3 regions of the Lentzea sp. NPDC051208 genome follow, and region 3 is predicted to be linked to each of the others. Evidence: riboswitches for the same ligand, from Rfam matches in the RefSeq annotation. Region 3 holds a riboswitch; each other region holds the start of a gene.
The links. Region 3 has a riboswitch for thiamine pyrophosphate ahead of AB0M48_RS14305 (thiamine ABC transporter substrate-binding protein). Riboswitches for the same ligand answer to the same signal wherever they lie in the genome.
Positions count from the first base shown of each region.

Region 1: linked by a shared signal. The riboswitch ahead of AB0M48_RS23850 (FAD-dependent oxidoreductase) and the one ahead of AB0M48_RS14305 (thiamine ABC transporter substrate-binding protein) in region 3 are both predicted to bind thiamine pyrophosphate.
Region 2: linked by a shared signal. The riboswitch ahead of thiC (phosphomethylpyrimidine synthase ThiC) and the one ahead of AB0M48_RS14305 (thiamine ABC transporter substrate-binding protein) in region 3 are both predicted to bind thiamine pyrophosphate.

Region 1 is NZ_JBFBAW010000009.1:284,389-288,823, reverse strand. It holds gene AB0M48_RS23865 (MarR family transcriptional regulator) at 1-122, opposite strand, end outside; gene AB0M48_RS23860 (thiazole synthase) at 198-953, opposite strand; gene thiS (sulfur carrier protein ThiS) at 955-1,155, opposite strand; gene AB0M48_RS23850 (FAD-dependent oxidoreductase) at 1,152-2,099, opposite strand; TPP riboswitch at 2,103-2,214, opposite strand; gene thiE (thiamine phosphate synthase) at 2,241-2,879, shown strand; gene AB0M48_RS23840 (class III extradiol ring-cleavage dioxygenase) at 2,911-3,672, shown strand; gene AB0M48_RS23835 (hypothetical protein) at 3,665-3,922, opposite strand; partial or broken gene AB0M48_RS23830 (NADP-dependent oxidoreductase) at 3,959-4,057, shown strand; gene AB0M48_RS23825 (S1 family peptidase) at 4,114-4,435, opposite strand, start outside.
Region 2 is NZ_JBFBAW010000009.1:289,823-294,257, reverse strand. It holds gene AB0M48_RS23890 (aldo/keto reductase) at 1-550, opposite strand, end outside; gene AB0M48_RS23885 (LysE family translocator) at 638-1,240, shown strand; TPP riboswitch at 1,950-2,074, shown strand; gene thiC (phosphomethylpyrimidine synthase ThiC) at 2,064-3,704, shown strand; gene thiD (bifunctional hydroxymethylpyrimidine kinase/phosphomethylpyrimidine kinase) at 3,701-4,435, shown strand, end outside.
Region 3 is NZ_JBFBAW010000005.1:291,359-295,793, reverse strand. It holds gene AB0M48_RS14310 (iron ABC transporter permease) at 1-871, opposite strand, end outside; gene AB0M48_RS14305 (thiamine ABC transporter substrate-binding protein) at 901-1,869, opposite strand; TPP riboswitch at 1,892-2,004, opposite strand; gene AB0M48_RS14300 (4a-hydroxytetrahydrobiopterin dehydratase) at 2,037-2,330, shown strand; gene AB0M48_RS14295 (mannosyltransferase) at 2,336-3,538, opposite strand; gene AB0M48_RS14290 (DUF6131 family protein) at 3,826-3,981, opposite strand; gene AB0M48_RS14285 (BTAD domain-containing putative transcriptional regulator) at 4,171-4,435, opposite strand, start outside.

The sequences.
Region 1 (4,435 bases), on a different contig from region 3:
GAGACCGCACCGGGGCCGAGTCCGGGGGAACCGGTGCGTCGCAGCAACCGGGCCAGCCGGCCGATCGCCAGGTACAGGCGCGCGGTCGCGTCCTCGACCTCGGCGTCAATGGGGGCCGTCACGGCTAGTCGTCCTCCTCGGCGGATTTCAGGTAGTGCTCAATCATCCCCCAACACGTGAGTACCCAAGGTAGCGACTCAGAGACCCGGCGAAGACGCTTGGGCCCAAAAGCGTTGCGGAATCCTTCCGGCCAAGCGCGCCAGACGTCCGCCCTCGACCGCACAACGCATGGCGGCGCCCATCCGTTCCGGGTCCTGGGCCCGGGTGACCGCGGTCGCCAGCAACACCGCTGAGCAGCCGAGTTCCATCGCCAGGGCCGCGTCCGAGGCCGTGCCGATGCCCGCGTCGAGAACTACTGGAACAGAAGCACGGGAAGTGATCAGCTCGATGTTGTGCGGGTTGCGGATGCCGAGACCCGTACCGATGGGCGAGCCCAGCGGCATGACGGTCGCGCAGCCGATGTCCTGCAGCTTCAACGCCAGCACCGGATCGTCGTTGGTGTAGGGCAGGACGACGAAGCCGTCGTTGACCAGCCGCTCGGCCGCGTCGAGCAGCTCGACCGGGTCCGGCAGCAGGGTCTCCTCGTCGTGCACCACCTCGAGCTTGACCCAGTTCGTCTCCAGCGCCTCGCGCGCCAGCTGGGCGGTCAGCACGGCCTCGGCGGACGTGCGGCAGCCCGCCGTGTTGGGCAGCACCTCGATTCCAAGGCGCCGCAACAACTCCAGCACACCGGTCTGGCCTGCGGCGTCGACGCGGCGCATCGCCACGGTGGTGAGCTCGGTGCCGGACGCGACCAGGGCCCGTTCCAGCACCGAGAGGTTCGCGGCACCGCCGGTGCCGGTGATGAGCCTGGACCGGAACTCCCGGCCCGCGATGATCAGCGGATCGTCCACGTCAGCCTCCCTGGACCGCGGTCAGCACCTCGACGACGCCGCCGTCCGGCACGATCGTCCTGTCCCACAACGCCCTCGGCACCACGGCGCCGTCGAGCGCCACGGCCACGCCCTTGTCGGGTGCTCCCACCAGCGTCACGACCGCGGCCACCGACGTGCCTTCTACCAAGTCACGGGAAGTCCCGTTCACCTGTGCCTTCACGAACTTCCTCCCTGGAGCAGCTCGACGACGAGTCGAGCGGTGTGCGGGGCCAGCAACAGCCCGTTGCGGTGGTGGCCGGTCGCGGCGATGACGCCGGGCTCGAGGAAACGCACGATCGGCACGTTGTCCGGGCTGCCCGCGCGGAACCCGACGGCGGCCTCGGTCAGCGCGTACTCGGCGATGCCCGGCAGCACGGTTTCCGCGTCCCGCAACAGGTCCCGCACGCCCGCGACGGACACGTCGGTGTCGAACCCGGCCTCGTACTGGGTCGCGCCGACGACCAGGCCGTCGTCTCGCGGCACCAGGTAGACCGGGCGGCCCGAGACCAGCGCACGGATCGTGTGACGAGGCGGCGGCAACGCGCCGGGCCGGTGCGAAAGTCTCAGGATCTCGCCCTTGACCGGCCGGATCACGTCCTTCAGGGCCGGGTGCAACCGGCCGCTCCACGCCCCGGCCGCGATCACCGTGACCCGTCCCTCCACTGAGGACACGACCCCGGCGTCCAGGCAAGCCTTCCACAGTGCGGAAAGCAGCACCCTGTTGTCGACGGCGAGATCCCCGGCCGCGTACACGCCCCCGCGCACCGCCGGGCCCAGGGAGGGTTCGAGCGCCCGGATCTCCCGCGAGGTCAGCAGGTCCCCCGCGTGCCGCAGGTCGGCGAGGTCGCCCGGCTGCGTCCCGACGGCCAGCGTCCCGGCCTCGAACAGCGGAACGCCGATCGACGCGGCGAACTCCGGCCACATCGCCAGGGCCTCGACCCCCTGCGCCACCACGGCTTCCTCGCCCGGCCAGGCCTCCGTCAGCGGTGCGAGCATGCCGCCCGCGACCCGCGAACCGGCGTGCGGCGAGCCGTCGTCGAACACGGAGACCGAGAACCCGGCCCGTGCCGCCGCCAACGCCACGGACAGCCCGATGACACCGCCACCCCGGACGGCCACTTCCACACTGCTCAAGGCATTCACGCTCCCTGCGCCGGCATGACCCGGATCAGGTTCGACGGTCGGAGCGAACCACGCTCCCTCTCAGCCCGGTGTTCTCCAGGCTCCCGTGCGGACCGACTTCAACATAACGGTTAACGTGCGTGCGTGCCAGGACTCGACGGAAACCTGATCAGGCAACGACTCGCCGACGCGACCCTCTACCTCTGCACGCCGAACCGGCCTGATCTGGCCGAGTTCGCGGACGCGGCGCTCGCGGGCGGCGTCGACATCATCCAGTTGCGGGACAAGTCACTGGAGGCGAAGCAGGAGATCGAGGCGATCGAGGTCCTCGCCGAGGCCACCGAACGCCACGGCCGGCTGCTCGCCGTCAACGACCGCGCGGACATCGCGCACGCCGTGCAGGCCGACGTGCTGCACCTCGGCCAGGACGACCTGCCCGTCCCGCTCGCCCGCCGGATCATCGGTGACGAGGTGGTGATCGGCCGGTCCACGCACGACGTCGGCCAGATGACCGAGGCAGCCGCGGAACCCGGCGTGGACTACTTCTGCACCGGTCCGTGCTGGCCGACCCCGACCAAGCCGGGCCGTCCGGCACCGGGGCTCGACCTCGTCCGCGTCACCAGGACCGACCGCCCGTGGTTCGCGATCGGTGGCATCGACCTCACGAACCTCCACGAGGTCAAGGCCGCTGGAGCCACCCGAGTGGTCGTCGTCCGGGCCATCACCGACGCCGAGGACCCGCGCAAGGCCGCCGAGTCGTTCAAAATTGAACTTAGTAGTTGAAATTTGAACTAACAGGCGTACGCTCGGAGACGTGAGCGCACCTGTGCTGTACCTGAGCCACGGGGCTCCCCCGCTGGCCGACGACGAGACGTGGACCAGAGAGCTGAAGGACTGGTCCGCCACCCTCCCGCGCCCGGAGGCCGTGCTCATGGTCTCCGCGCACTGGGAGGAGGCGCCGACCACCATCGGCGCGACGACGACCGTGCCGCTGGTCCACGACTTCTGGGGCTTCCCGCAGCGCTACTACGAGGTCACGTACGAGGCGCCGGGCGCACCCGAGCTCGCGAACGACGTGCGCAAGCTCCTCGGCGGCCACGTCGAGCAGGACGAGCAGCGCGGACTCGACCACGGCGCCTACGTGCCGCTGAAGGAGATGTTCCCGGACGCCGACGTACCGGTGCTGCAGATGTCGATGCCCACGCTCGACCCGCGTGAGCTGCACGAGATCGGCCGCAAGCTCGCGCCGCTGCGGGACCGCAACGTCCTGATCGTCGGCAGCGGGTTCATGACGCACAACCTGAGCTGCGTGAACTTCCCCGCCGGACCGGACTACGAGCCGCCGTCGTGGTCGAAGGAGTTCGACGACTGGGCGCACCAGCAGCTCGCGAACGGCGACGTCGACGCGCTGCTCGACTTCCAGGTGAAGGCACCGGCCGCCGGCATCGCACATCCGAGGACTGAGCACTTCGCGCCGTTGTTCGTGGCGCTCGGCGCCGCCAGCGACGAGAAGGCCCGCACCAGCGTCGAAGGCTTCTGGTACGGGCTCTCGAAGCGGTCCGTCCAGTTCAGCTAGCGGCAGCGCCCTCCAGGAAGAGGGTGACGAACCGCCGCGCGGCAGCGGGCGTCCCGGCACGGACGCCCCCGCTGGCCATGAGCAGCAGCACCATGTCGTCGACCGAGAAGTCGGGCCGCAGTCTTCCGGTCGCCTTCGCCCGGCGGATGAGCTCGGTGAGCGACCGGAACGCCCTGTCGCGCACCGCGGCGAAGTCGATCGCGCGGGGACAGGCGGTCGTGAACGCCGCCGAGAACCCGCGGTCCAGCACGTGGAGCAGGCAGACCTGCTCCACCGTCCGGCAGAACCGCTCGCCGGCGTCTTCCCGCCCTCCCGCGGCGCCGGCGCGCACAGGCTGAGCGAGACCGGCCACGCCCACGGCAAGATCGTGCTCGTCGACGGCTGAGAACGCGAAAGCGCTGCGACACCGGGGTGTCGCAGCGCTTCACGGTGTCACGGGCACTAGCCCCGCGTGAGGGTCAGGCCGTAGCGCGACAGGATCGGGTTGAGCGGCTGGAAGTACGTGGTGCCGCCGGACGAGCAGTTGCCCGAACCGCCGGAGGTCACGCCCTGGGCCTGGCCGAAGCCGGAACCCGCCACCCACGAACCACCCGAGTCGCCACCCTCGGCACAGGCGTTGGTGCGGGTGAGGCCCCGGACCGAGCCCTGCGGGTAGTTCACGGTCTGGTTCTTGGCGTGGACGGTGCCGCAGCGCCACCCGGTCGTCGAACCGGAACGGCAGATCTGGGCGCCGACAGCGGCCTCGGTGTTGCCGCGGACGATG
Region 2 (4,435 bases), on a different contig from region 3:
GCAGGTTGATGTCGGCCTGCGCCGCGATCCCGTGCTCCCCCTCGCAGAAGAACCGCGCCCGCTTGACGTCGTCGGTGCTCCAGCCGTAGGCGCGGATCTTGCCGGCCGCGACCAGCGCCTCGCACTCGTCGCGCAGCAGCGCCGCCTCCTCCATCCCCAGGTCGCCCACGTGCAGCTGGTAGAGGTCGATCCGGTCGGTGCCCAGCCGCCGCAACGACCCCTCGACGGCGCGGCGCAGGTACTCGACCGACCCCTCGTTGCCGGTCATCCGCCTCGACCCCGCGTCGAACCCGCAGCCCCACTTCGTGGCGATCAGCACCTGGTCACGCAGGTCCGCAAGCGCTTGCCCCACCACCGTCTCCGCGTGTCCGCAGCCGTAGACGTCCGCCGTGTCGAACAGCGTCACACCCAGCTCCACCGCCCGCCGCAACGCCTTGACCGACTCGCCGTCGTCCGCCGGTCCCCAGCCGACCGGCAGGCCGTCCGGACCCGAGAACGGTCCACCCATGGCCCACGTGCCGAATCCCAGCTCGCCCAGTTCCAAGGTCATGGGGACACCGAACATCCTGGAGTGCGCTCCAGGTCAACCCGCCGCTTCTGGAAAAAAGAAATTGCAGCGACCAGCGACCATCGAGGCATGCCCATCGACAACATCGTCGCCTTCGTCGCGGCCTCGTTCCTCATCGCGCTGTCGCCCGGACCTGGCACGGCCATGGTCCTGCGACAGTCGGTGCACGGGCGAAAAGCCGCGCTGGCGACGGTGTTCGGCATGGAGGTCGGCGTCGCCTGCTGGGCCGTCGCCGCCGCCCTGGGCCTGAGCGTGCTGCTCACGGCGTCCGAAATCGCCTTCCACGCGCTCCGGATCGCGGGGGCCGTCTTCCTGATCTACCTGGGCGTCAAGGCCCTGATCAGCAAGAGCCTGCCGGACGCGGCGCCGCCGCCCGCCAGCCACGCGTTCCGCAGCGGCCTGGTCGTGAACCTGGCCAACCCGAAGCTCGGCGTGTTCGCGATCTCGTTCCTACCGCAGTTCGTGCCTGCCGGGGAGGCCGGCCAGGGGGTTCTGCTCTTCCTCGCCATCGGCTGGGTGCTGATCGACACCGTCTGGTACCTGATCATCGTGTCGATCCTGCACACGATCAGGGGCTGGCTCGGCAGGCCGCGCGTTCGTCCCGCGCTCGAGAAGCTGTCGGGCGGCGTGCTGCTGGCGCTCGGAATCCGGCTGGTACTCGACCCGCGTTGAGATCGGGTTGCCCCGGCGCCAGAAGAGCTCGGGCAACCCGGCCAGCTCGCCGAAGGTGTGGCAGGCCGCCATCGACGCGTAGCCGCCGGCCAGCACGTGCGCGCGGATCCGGTCCAGACGACCGAACTCGATCACCTCACCGGCGATCAGGAACGGCAGCACCAGCTGCCAGGCCTGCACGACGGCCGGACGACGCCGGTGGGGTGCGCGCAGGGCCGCGCGGGCGACGCGGAGCAGGTGCTCGTTCGCGGTCATCGTGTACGGGTGCGCCGCGTGGTCCCAGGTCCACCGGCGCTCCTCGGTGACCGCGCACCGCACGCACTCGACCGGCCCCGTGCCCAGTTCGGCACCGCAGCGGGAGCACGCCAGCAGTGTCATCGCCCAGTCGACGCACGTCCAGGGGTACTGGCCGACGTCCGCGGAGGTGACCAGTTCGGCCAGCTCCCGGTCCGCCAGCTGGGACGACGTCCGCAGCGCCTCCCAGTCCGCGAGCCAGAACTGGTCGAGCAGCTCGGCGCAGAAGCCGCAGTCGGGGTAGCCCCGGCCTGCGAGTTCACCGCAGGAAGGGCATGCCGAGACCACGGCGGGACGCTGACCGCGTCGCGCGCCGGGCGGGAACGGCTGGTGATCAGCCACGAGGAAGAGATTAGGGGCAAACGACGCCCTTGGCAGCTACGGCGCGCTCTGACTATGGTCGGTTCTCGACAACTCAACACAACGCGGGAGCTCGCGCCTGAGCGGGCTGAGAGGGTGACTGGCTGTGGAGCCGGCGTCACCGACCGCCTGAACCTGACCGGGTAATGCCGGCGTAGGGAGGAATGTCGTGACGGCACTTGACGACCGTTCGGTCAAGCCCAGTGTGACCACCGGCCCGATCTCCGGGTCTCGAAAGGTGTACCGCGATGGTGTGCCTTTCCGCAGGGTGGAACTGACCAACGGCGAACATGTCGATCTGTACGACACTTCCGGTCCGTATACCGACGACAACGCGACCATCGACGTCCACAGTGGACTCCCCGACCTGAGGTCGGGGTGGATCGCCGAACGGGAACCGATCAACGGAGCTGTCACCCAGCTCGCGTACGCGAAGGCCGGGATCATCACCCCGGAGATGCGCTACGTCGCGACGCGAGAGAGCCTCGACGCGGAGTTCGTCCGCGAGGAGGTGGCCATCGGGCGTGCGGTCATCCCGTTGAACCGCAAGCACCCCGAGGCCGAGCCGATGATCATCGGCAAGAAGTTCCTCGTGAAGATCAACGCCAACATCGGCAACTCCGCGGTGTCGTCGTCGATCGAGGACGAGGTCGAGAAGATGGTGTGGGCGTCGCGCTGGGGTGCCGACACGATCATGGACCTGTCCACCGGCAAGCGGATCCACGAGACGCGCGAGTGGATCCTGCGCAACTCGCCGGTGCCGATCGGCACCGTGCCGATCTACCAGGCGCTGGAGAAGGTGAACGGCGACCCGGCGGCGCTGTCGTGGGAGGTCTACCGCGACACCGTCATCGAGCAGTGCGAGCAGGGCGTCGACTACATGACCGTGCACGCGGGCGTGCTGCTGCGGTACGTGCCGCTGACGGCCAAGCGCGTCACGGGCATCGTCTCGCGCGGCGGTTCGATCATGGCCGCGTGGTGCCTCGCGCACCACAAGGAGAGCTTCCTCTACACGCACTTCGAGGAGCTCTGCGACATCCTGCGCACCTACGACGTGACGTTCTCGCTGGGTGACGGCCTGCGGCCGGGTTCCATCGCGGACGCCAACGACGCGGCGCAGTTCGCCGAACTGAAGACCCTCGGCGAGCTCACGCACATCGCGCGCGCTCGCGACGTCCAGGTCATGATCGAGGGCCCCGGCCACGTGCCGATGCACAAGATCGCCGAGAACGTCCGGCTCGAAGAGGAGTGGTGCGGCGAGGCGCCGTTCTACACCCTCGGGCCGCTGGCCACGGACATCGCGCCGGCGTACGACCACATCACGTCCGCGATCGGCGCGGCGCAGATCGGCTGGCTGGGCACCGCGATGCTCTGCTACGTCACGCCGAAGGAGCACCTCGGCCTGCCGAACCGCGACGACGTGAAGACCGGCGTGATCACGTACAAGATCGCGGCGCACAGCGCGGACCTCGCCAAGGGCCATCCCGGCGTCCAGGACTGGGACGACGCGCTGTCCAAGGCGCGGTTCGAGTTCCGCTGGGAGGACCAGTTCAACCTGTCGCTCGACCCGGACACCGCGCGCTCGTTCCACGACGAGACGCTTCCCGCGGAACCGGCGAAGACGGCGCACTTCTGCTCGATGTGCGGGCCGAAGTTCTGCTCCATGAAGATCACGCAGGACGTGCGGCGCTACGCAGAGGAACGCGGACTGTCCACAGTGGAGGCGATCGAGGCGGGCATGGCGGAGAAGTCCGACGAGTTCGCCGACACGGGCAAGAAGGTCTACCTCCCGGTCGTGGAGACTTCGTGACCGAGTCACCACCCAGGGTCCTCACCATCGCCGGAAGCGATTCCGGCGGTGGTGCGGGCATCCAGGCCGACCTCCGCACGCTCTTCGCGTGCGGAGTGCACGGCTGCGTCGCACTGACGGCCGTGACGGTCCAGAACTCGCTGGGCGTCACGGGAGTCTCGGAGATCCCGGCCGACACGGTAGCGGCGCAGATCATCTCGGTCGTCGAGGACATCGGCGTGCAGGCCGCGAAGACCGGCATGCTCGCGTCGGCGGCGATCATCGAGGCCGTCGCCCCGGCCCTGGACCGCGTCGGCATCGGCTCGGGGAAGATCCCGTTCGTCGTCGACCCGGTCTCGGCGTCCATGCACGGCAACCAACTCCTGGCCGACAACGCCCTGGACGCGTTGCGCGGCCTGCTGTTCCCGCGCGCGACGCTGGTGACGCCGAACCTCGACGAGGTGCGGCTGATCACCGGCATCGAGGTGAAGGATCGAGTGGACCAGCGCGTGGCGGCGGAGGCGTTGCACGCCCTGGGCCCGGAGTGGGTGCTCGTGAAGGGCGGCCACATGTGGGACGACCCGGAGTGCCTCGACCTGCTCTACGACGGCCGTGAGTTCATCGAACTGCCCGGCCCGCGCTACGACACCCAGAACACGCACGGCAGTGGCGACACGCTCGCGTCGTCGATCAGCGCGGCGCTCGCTCGCGGTGCCTCGGTGCCGGAGGCCGTGCGGTTCGGCAAGGACTTC
Region 3 (4,435 bases):
CGTACCCGGCGAAGCTCCAGCCGTCCCTTGTGGACAGTGAGCGCGTCACCAGCCCGACGACCGGTGTCAGCAACGCCACCACGACGGCGAACGCGGCGAGCACCACGTACCACTCTCCGCCGGACGGCCGTCGGGCCAGCTCTTCCCTGTCCCGCAACGCCAGCGCGGTCTCCCGCCGGCGCCGGGCCAGCGCGCCCAGCACCAGCACCGCCAGCACGGCGGCGAACTGCAGCAACGACAACGCCGCCGCCCCGGACAGGTCGAACAGCTCGACCGTGCGCAGGTAGATCTCGGTCTCGAGCGTCCGGTACCGCGACCCGCCCAGCACCAGCACGACACCGAAACTGGTGGCGCAGAACAGGAACACGACCGCCGCGGCCGACCCGATCGCCGGCGCCAGCGCGGGCAGCACCACCGACAGGAACGCCCGCGGCCGCGAAGCACCCAGAGCCCGGGCCGCGTCCTCGGCACGTCGATCCGTGTGCGCCCACAGCCCGCCGACGGTCCGCGCGACCACGGCGACGTTGAAGAACGCGTTCGCCAGCACGATCGGCAGCACCCCGCCGTCGGGCCAGAACGTCCGGAAGGCCAGGCCCACCACGACGGTCGGCAGCACGAACGGCACCATCACGGCGGCCCTGATCAGCCCGAGGCCGCGAATCCGGCACCGCGCCAGCACGAACGCCAGCGGCATCCCGGCGAGGACCGCCACGACCGTCGACGCCAGCGCCTGCCCCAGCGTGAAGCCGACCAGTTCCCAGGTGTCGCTGTCGGCGAGCGCCGGCAGCACACCACCTTCGCGCAGCCCGAGCGAGACGATCGCCAGCACGGGCCAGGCGAAGAAGAGGGCGAGGAAGGCGAGCGGCAGCAGTGCCGCCGCCGACCAGCCCGTGCGGGAACTCAGCCCTGCACGAGCTTGCGCCACTGCTCGACCCACGCTTCGCGGTTGTCCTTCACCTTGTCCGCGGGCAGGGCCTGCGGGTTCGGCGGCAACGGCGCGTCCTTGGCCCACGACTCGGGCAGCGCGACACCCTCACGCGACGGGTAGACGTACATCTGCTCGGCCACCTGGGCCTGGAACTTCTCGCCCAGCAGGAAGTCGAGGACCTTCTTCGCGTCCTCGGGGTTCTTGGCACCGGACAGCACGCCCGCGTACTCGACCTGGCGGTAGCAGGTGTCCAGCACCGCCTTGGTCTTGCCGCCCTCGGCCGACGGCGACGACGCGTAGGACACGACGATCGGCCGGTCGCCCTTGGTGGCGGAGAACTCCTGGTTGTAGGCCTCTTCCCAGCCGCTCACGACCTTGACGCCGTTGGCCCTGAGCTTGGTCCAGTACTCCTGCCAGCCGTTCTCGCCGTACTCGGCGATCGTGCCGAGCAGGAACGCGAGACCGGGCGAGGACGTGGCCGGGTTCTCGACGACCAGCTTGTCCTTGAACTTCGGGTCGATCAGGTCGTCGTACGACTTGGGCTCGACGCCGCCGAGCTTGGCCGGGTCGATGTTCAGGCACACGTCACCGACGTCGACGGCCTGCAGGCGGTTCGAGTCGTCGGCCTTGTAGCGCTGGGCACCCTTCGAGGCCTCCGGCGAGGCGTACTCGGCGAACACGCCTTCCGAGAGCGCCCGCGAGGCGAACGTCGAGTCGACGCCGAAGGCGACGTCGCCGATCGGGTTGGCCTTGGTGAGCACCAGCTTGTTCGTCAGTTCGCCCGCGTCACCGCTCGCGACCTGCTTCACGGTGATGCCCGAGGACTTCTGGAACTCCTCCAGCACCTCCGGCTTCACCGCGAACGAGTCGTGGGTCACCAGCGTGACCTCGTGCGACTGCGGCACGGTCGACGTGCCGGCCGAACAACCGGTCAGCGCCAGAGCAGCGAAAACAGCACAAATCCTTCTCACAGCGATCTCTCCCTACGCCGGTATGACCCGGATCAGGTGGACGGTCGAGGGCTTGCGAGCCCTCCTCTCAGCCCGGCGCTTCACCGGACTCCCGTGGTAAACGCGCAGCCTACGTGACGTGGTGGGACGATCAGGACATGGCCGAGCTGTTGAGCGACGATCAGTTGGACCACATCCTGCCCAAGCTGCCCGCCTGGTGCCCCCAGGACGCGGCGCTGGTCCGGACCGTGGAGCTGCCGAGCTTCTCCCACGCGATCATGGTCGTGAACCGGATCGCGGAGATCGCGGAGAACGACAACCACCACCCGGACATCGACATCCGGTACAAGACACTGACATTTCGCCTGAGCACGCACTACAAGGGAGGAATCACCGCGCTCGACGTGTCCCTCGCCGAGGAGATCGACGGGGTCCTGGACGCGATGAGCTGATTCGGTCAAGACATGCGCTGCTCACGGACCTGCTGGACCGCCGGGCGCGGCTCGTTGCCCTGACGCCTGGCTTCCAGCCCGATCGCGACCAGCGTGAGCATGCCCGCGGCCGGATAGCCCCAGCCGAGCAGCACGAAGTACCAGGGCCGCGGGAAGTCCCAGATGTTCGGCTGGGCGAGCAGCAGGAAAGAGATCAGGTAGCCGCCGGTCAGCAGGACCCACAGGCCGGCGGTGATCTTGCAGAGCAGGTGACCGCCCTCGTAGATCAACCACAGGAGGGCGGGCACCATCCACACCCAGTGGTGGCTCCACGAGATCGGCGAGACCAGCAGGCCGAGCATCTGGACGCTGACGATCAACGCCAGCGCGTCCTTGGTCCTGCTGACCGCGAACCACGTGAGCGCGGCCACGACGAGCACGGCGACGATGTAGATCGGCCCCGTCTTGACGTCGTAACCGACCGTGCGGCTCAGCGCACCGCGCAGTGACTGGTTGATCGCGCTGCCCACGGGCCCGACGCGACTCGCGTCACCGAGCAGCTGGAACCAGAACTTGTCCGACTGGGACGGTGAGATGGCCCAGCCGATGCCGTACACCGCGACAAAAGCGACGAACGACCACACAGCGGCCATCCACCGCCGCTGGATCAGGAAGTACAGCCCCGAAATCGCGGGCGTGAGCTTGATGCCGGCGGCGAAACCCACACCGGCACCTCCGACCCAGTTGCGCGCGCTGGCAAGCGTGCCGATCAGGATCGCGACCAGCACCAGGTTGATCTGGCCGTAGTTGAGCGTGGTGCGGACCGGCTCGATCCACAGCGTCAGCGCGGTCCACATCATGGCGCGGCGCGGGTCCTGCAGCTTCAGCAGTTTCAGGCTGGTGCGCACGATGAAGTACAGGCAGCCCAGGCAGATCAGCTGCCAGATCCAGCGTGACGCCTCCCACGGCACCCAGCTCATCGGCGTGAAGATCGCGGCCGCGAACGGCGGGTAGGTGAACGGGAGCGGGAACACGTCCGCGTACTGGTCGAGCCGCCACTCGTAGAGGTCGCCGGAGAACAGGTGCGGCGATCCGTTGCGGTACACCAGCAGGTCGATCATGGTCATCTTCGCCTGGAAGGCGACCATGAACATGTGCCCGGCGACCGACAACGCGAGCAGCCACGGTGCTACGGAGAGCACACGCGCTTCCACAGCACGGAGTTTCACCCCGAAAACGTTACCCGAGGCAACGAAACGGGGTACCCCGGCGTCATTAGGACGGGAGAGATCGCAAGAGGGAGTTTTTCTGATCATGTCTGTTGATCTTGTAGTTGCCGCTGTCGCCGCTCTGGCCATGCTGGGGGTCGCGTTCGGAGTGTTCGCCGCTGCCGCACGCGCCAAGAACAACGTGTAAAGCCGTTGTGAGACATGAAGAAGGGGCAACCTCCCATGTGGAGGTTGCCCCTTCTTCGTTACCGTCTCCGAGGGGGAGGAACGGTGTCTTGGTACGGCGATTAGAAGTAGTGCGCCCGGCCACCGATCGGCTTGCCGACCGCGCCCAACACGGCGAGAATCGCGCCGATCACCAGCAACACCACGCCAAGCGTCGTCAGGATGCTGATGCCAGCAAGCCAGCCGACGACGAGCAGGATCAGTCCGAGGACGATCATGACACCTCCAGGTGGGGAATCCTGTTCTAGGGCTACCCCACCGAGGTCGGTACAAACCTCGCTTCATACATTCGTCACCGATGCAACCAGCTCGCTCATCACGGCGGCCCGCGAGTCCTTCATCTCCTCGAAGATGTCCACCGCCTCGAGCGCGGGGCTCCGCCACAGCTCCGGTACGGCGCGATGGTCTCACTGCGCGGTCAGCTGGCGTTCGGCCACACCACACTCCCGATAGAGGATGGCCGCCTGCGTCTCCGCCTCCCCTGCACCGTCCACGTCTCCCGCAGCGCGTCGCACGGCGGCCAGCACCTCGAGCGACCGTGCTTCGTAGAAGCGCTGGTGGTAGCGACGACACGTGGCGACGGCGTCTTCCGCGTGGCGCAACGCCTCCTCCGTCTCCCCCAGAGCGAGGTGCAGCAACGCGCGCTCCGCATGCTCGTCACCCAGGCACAAC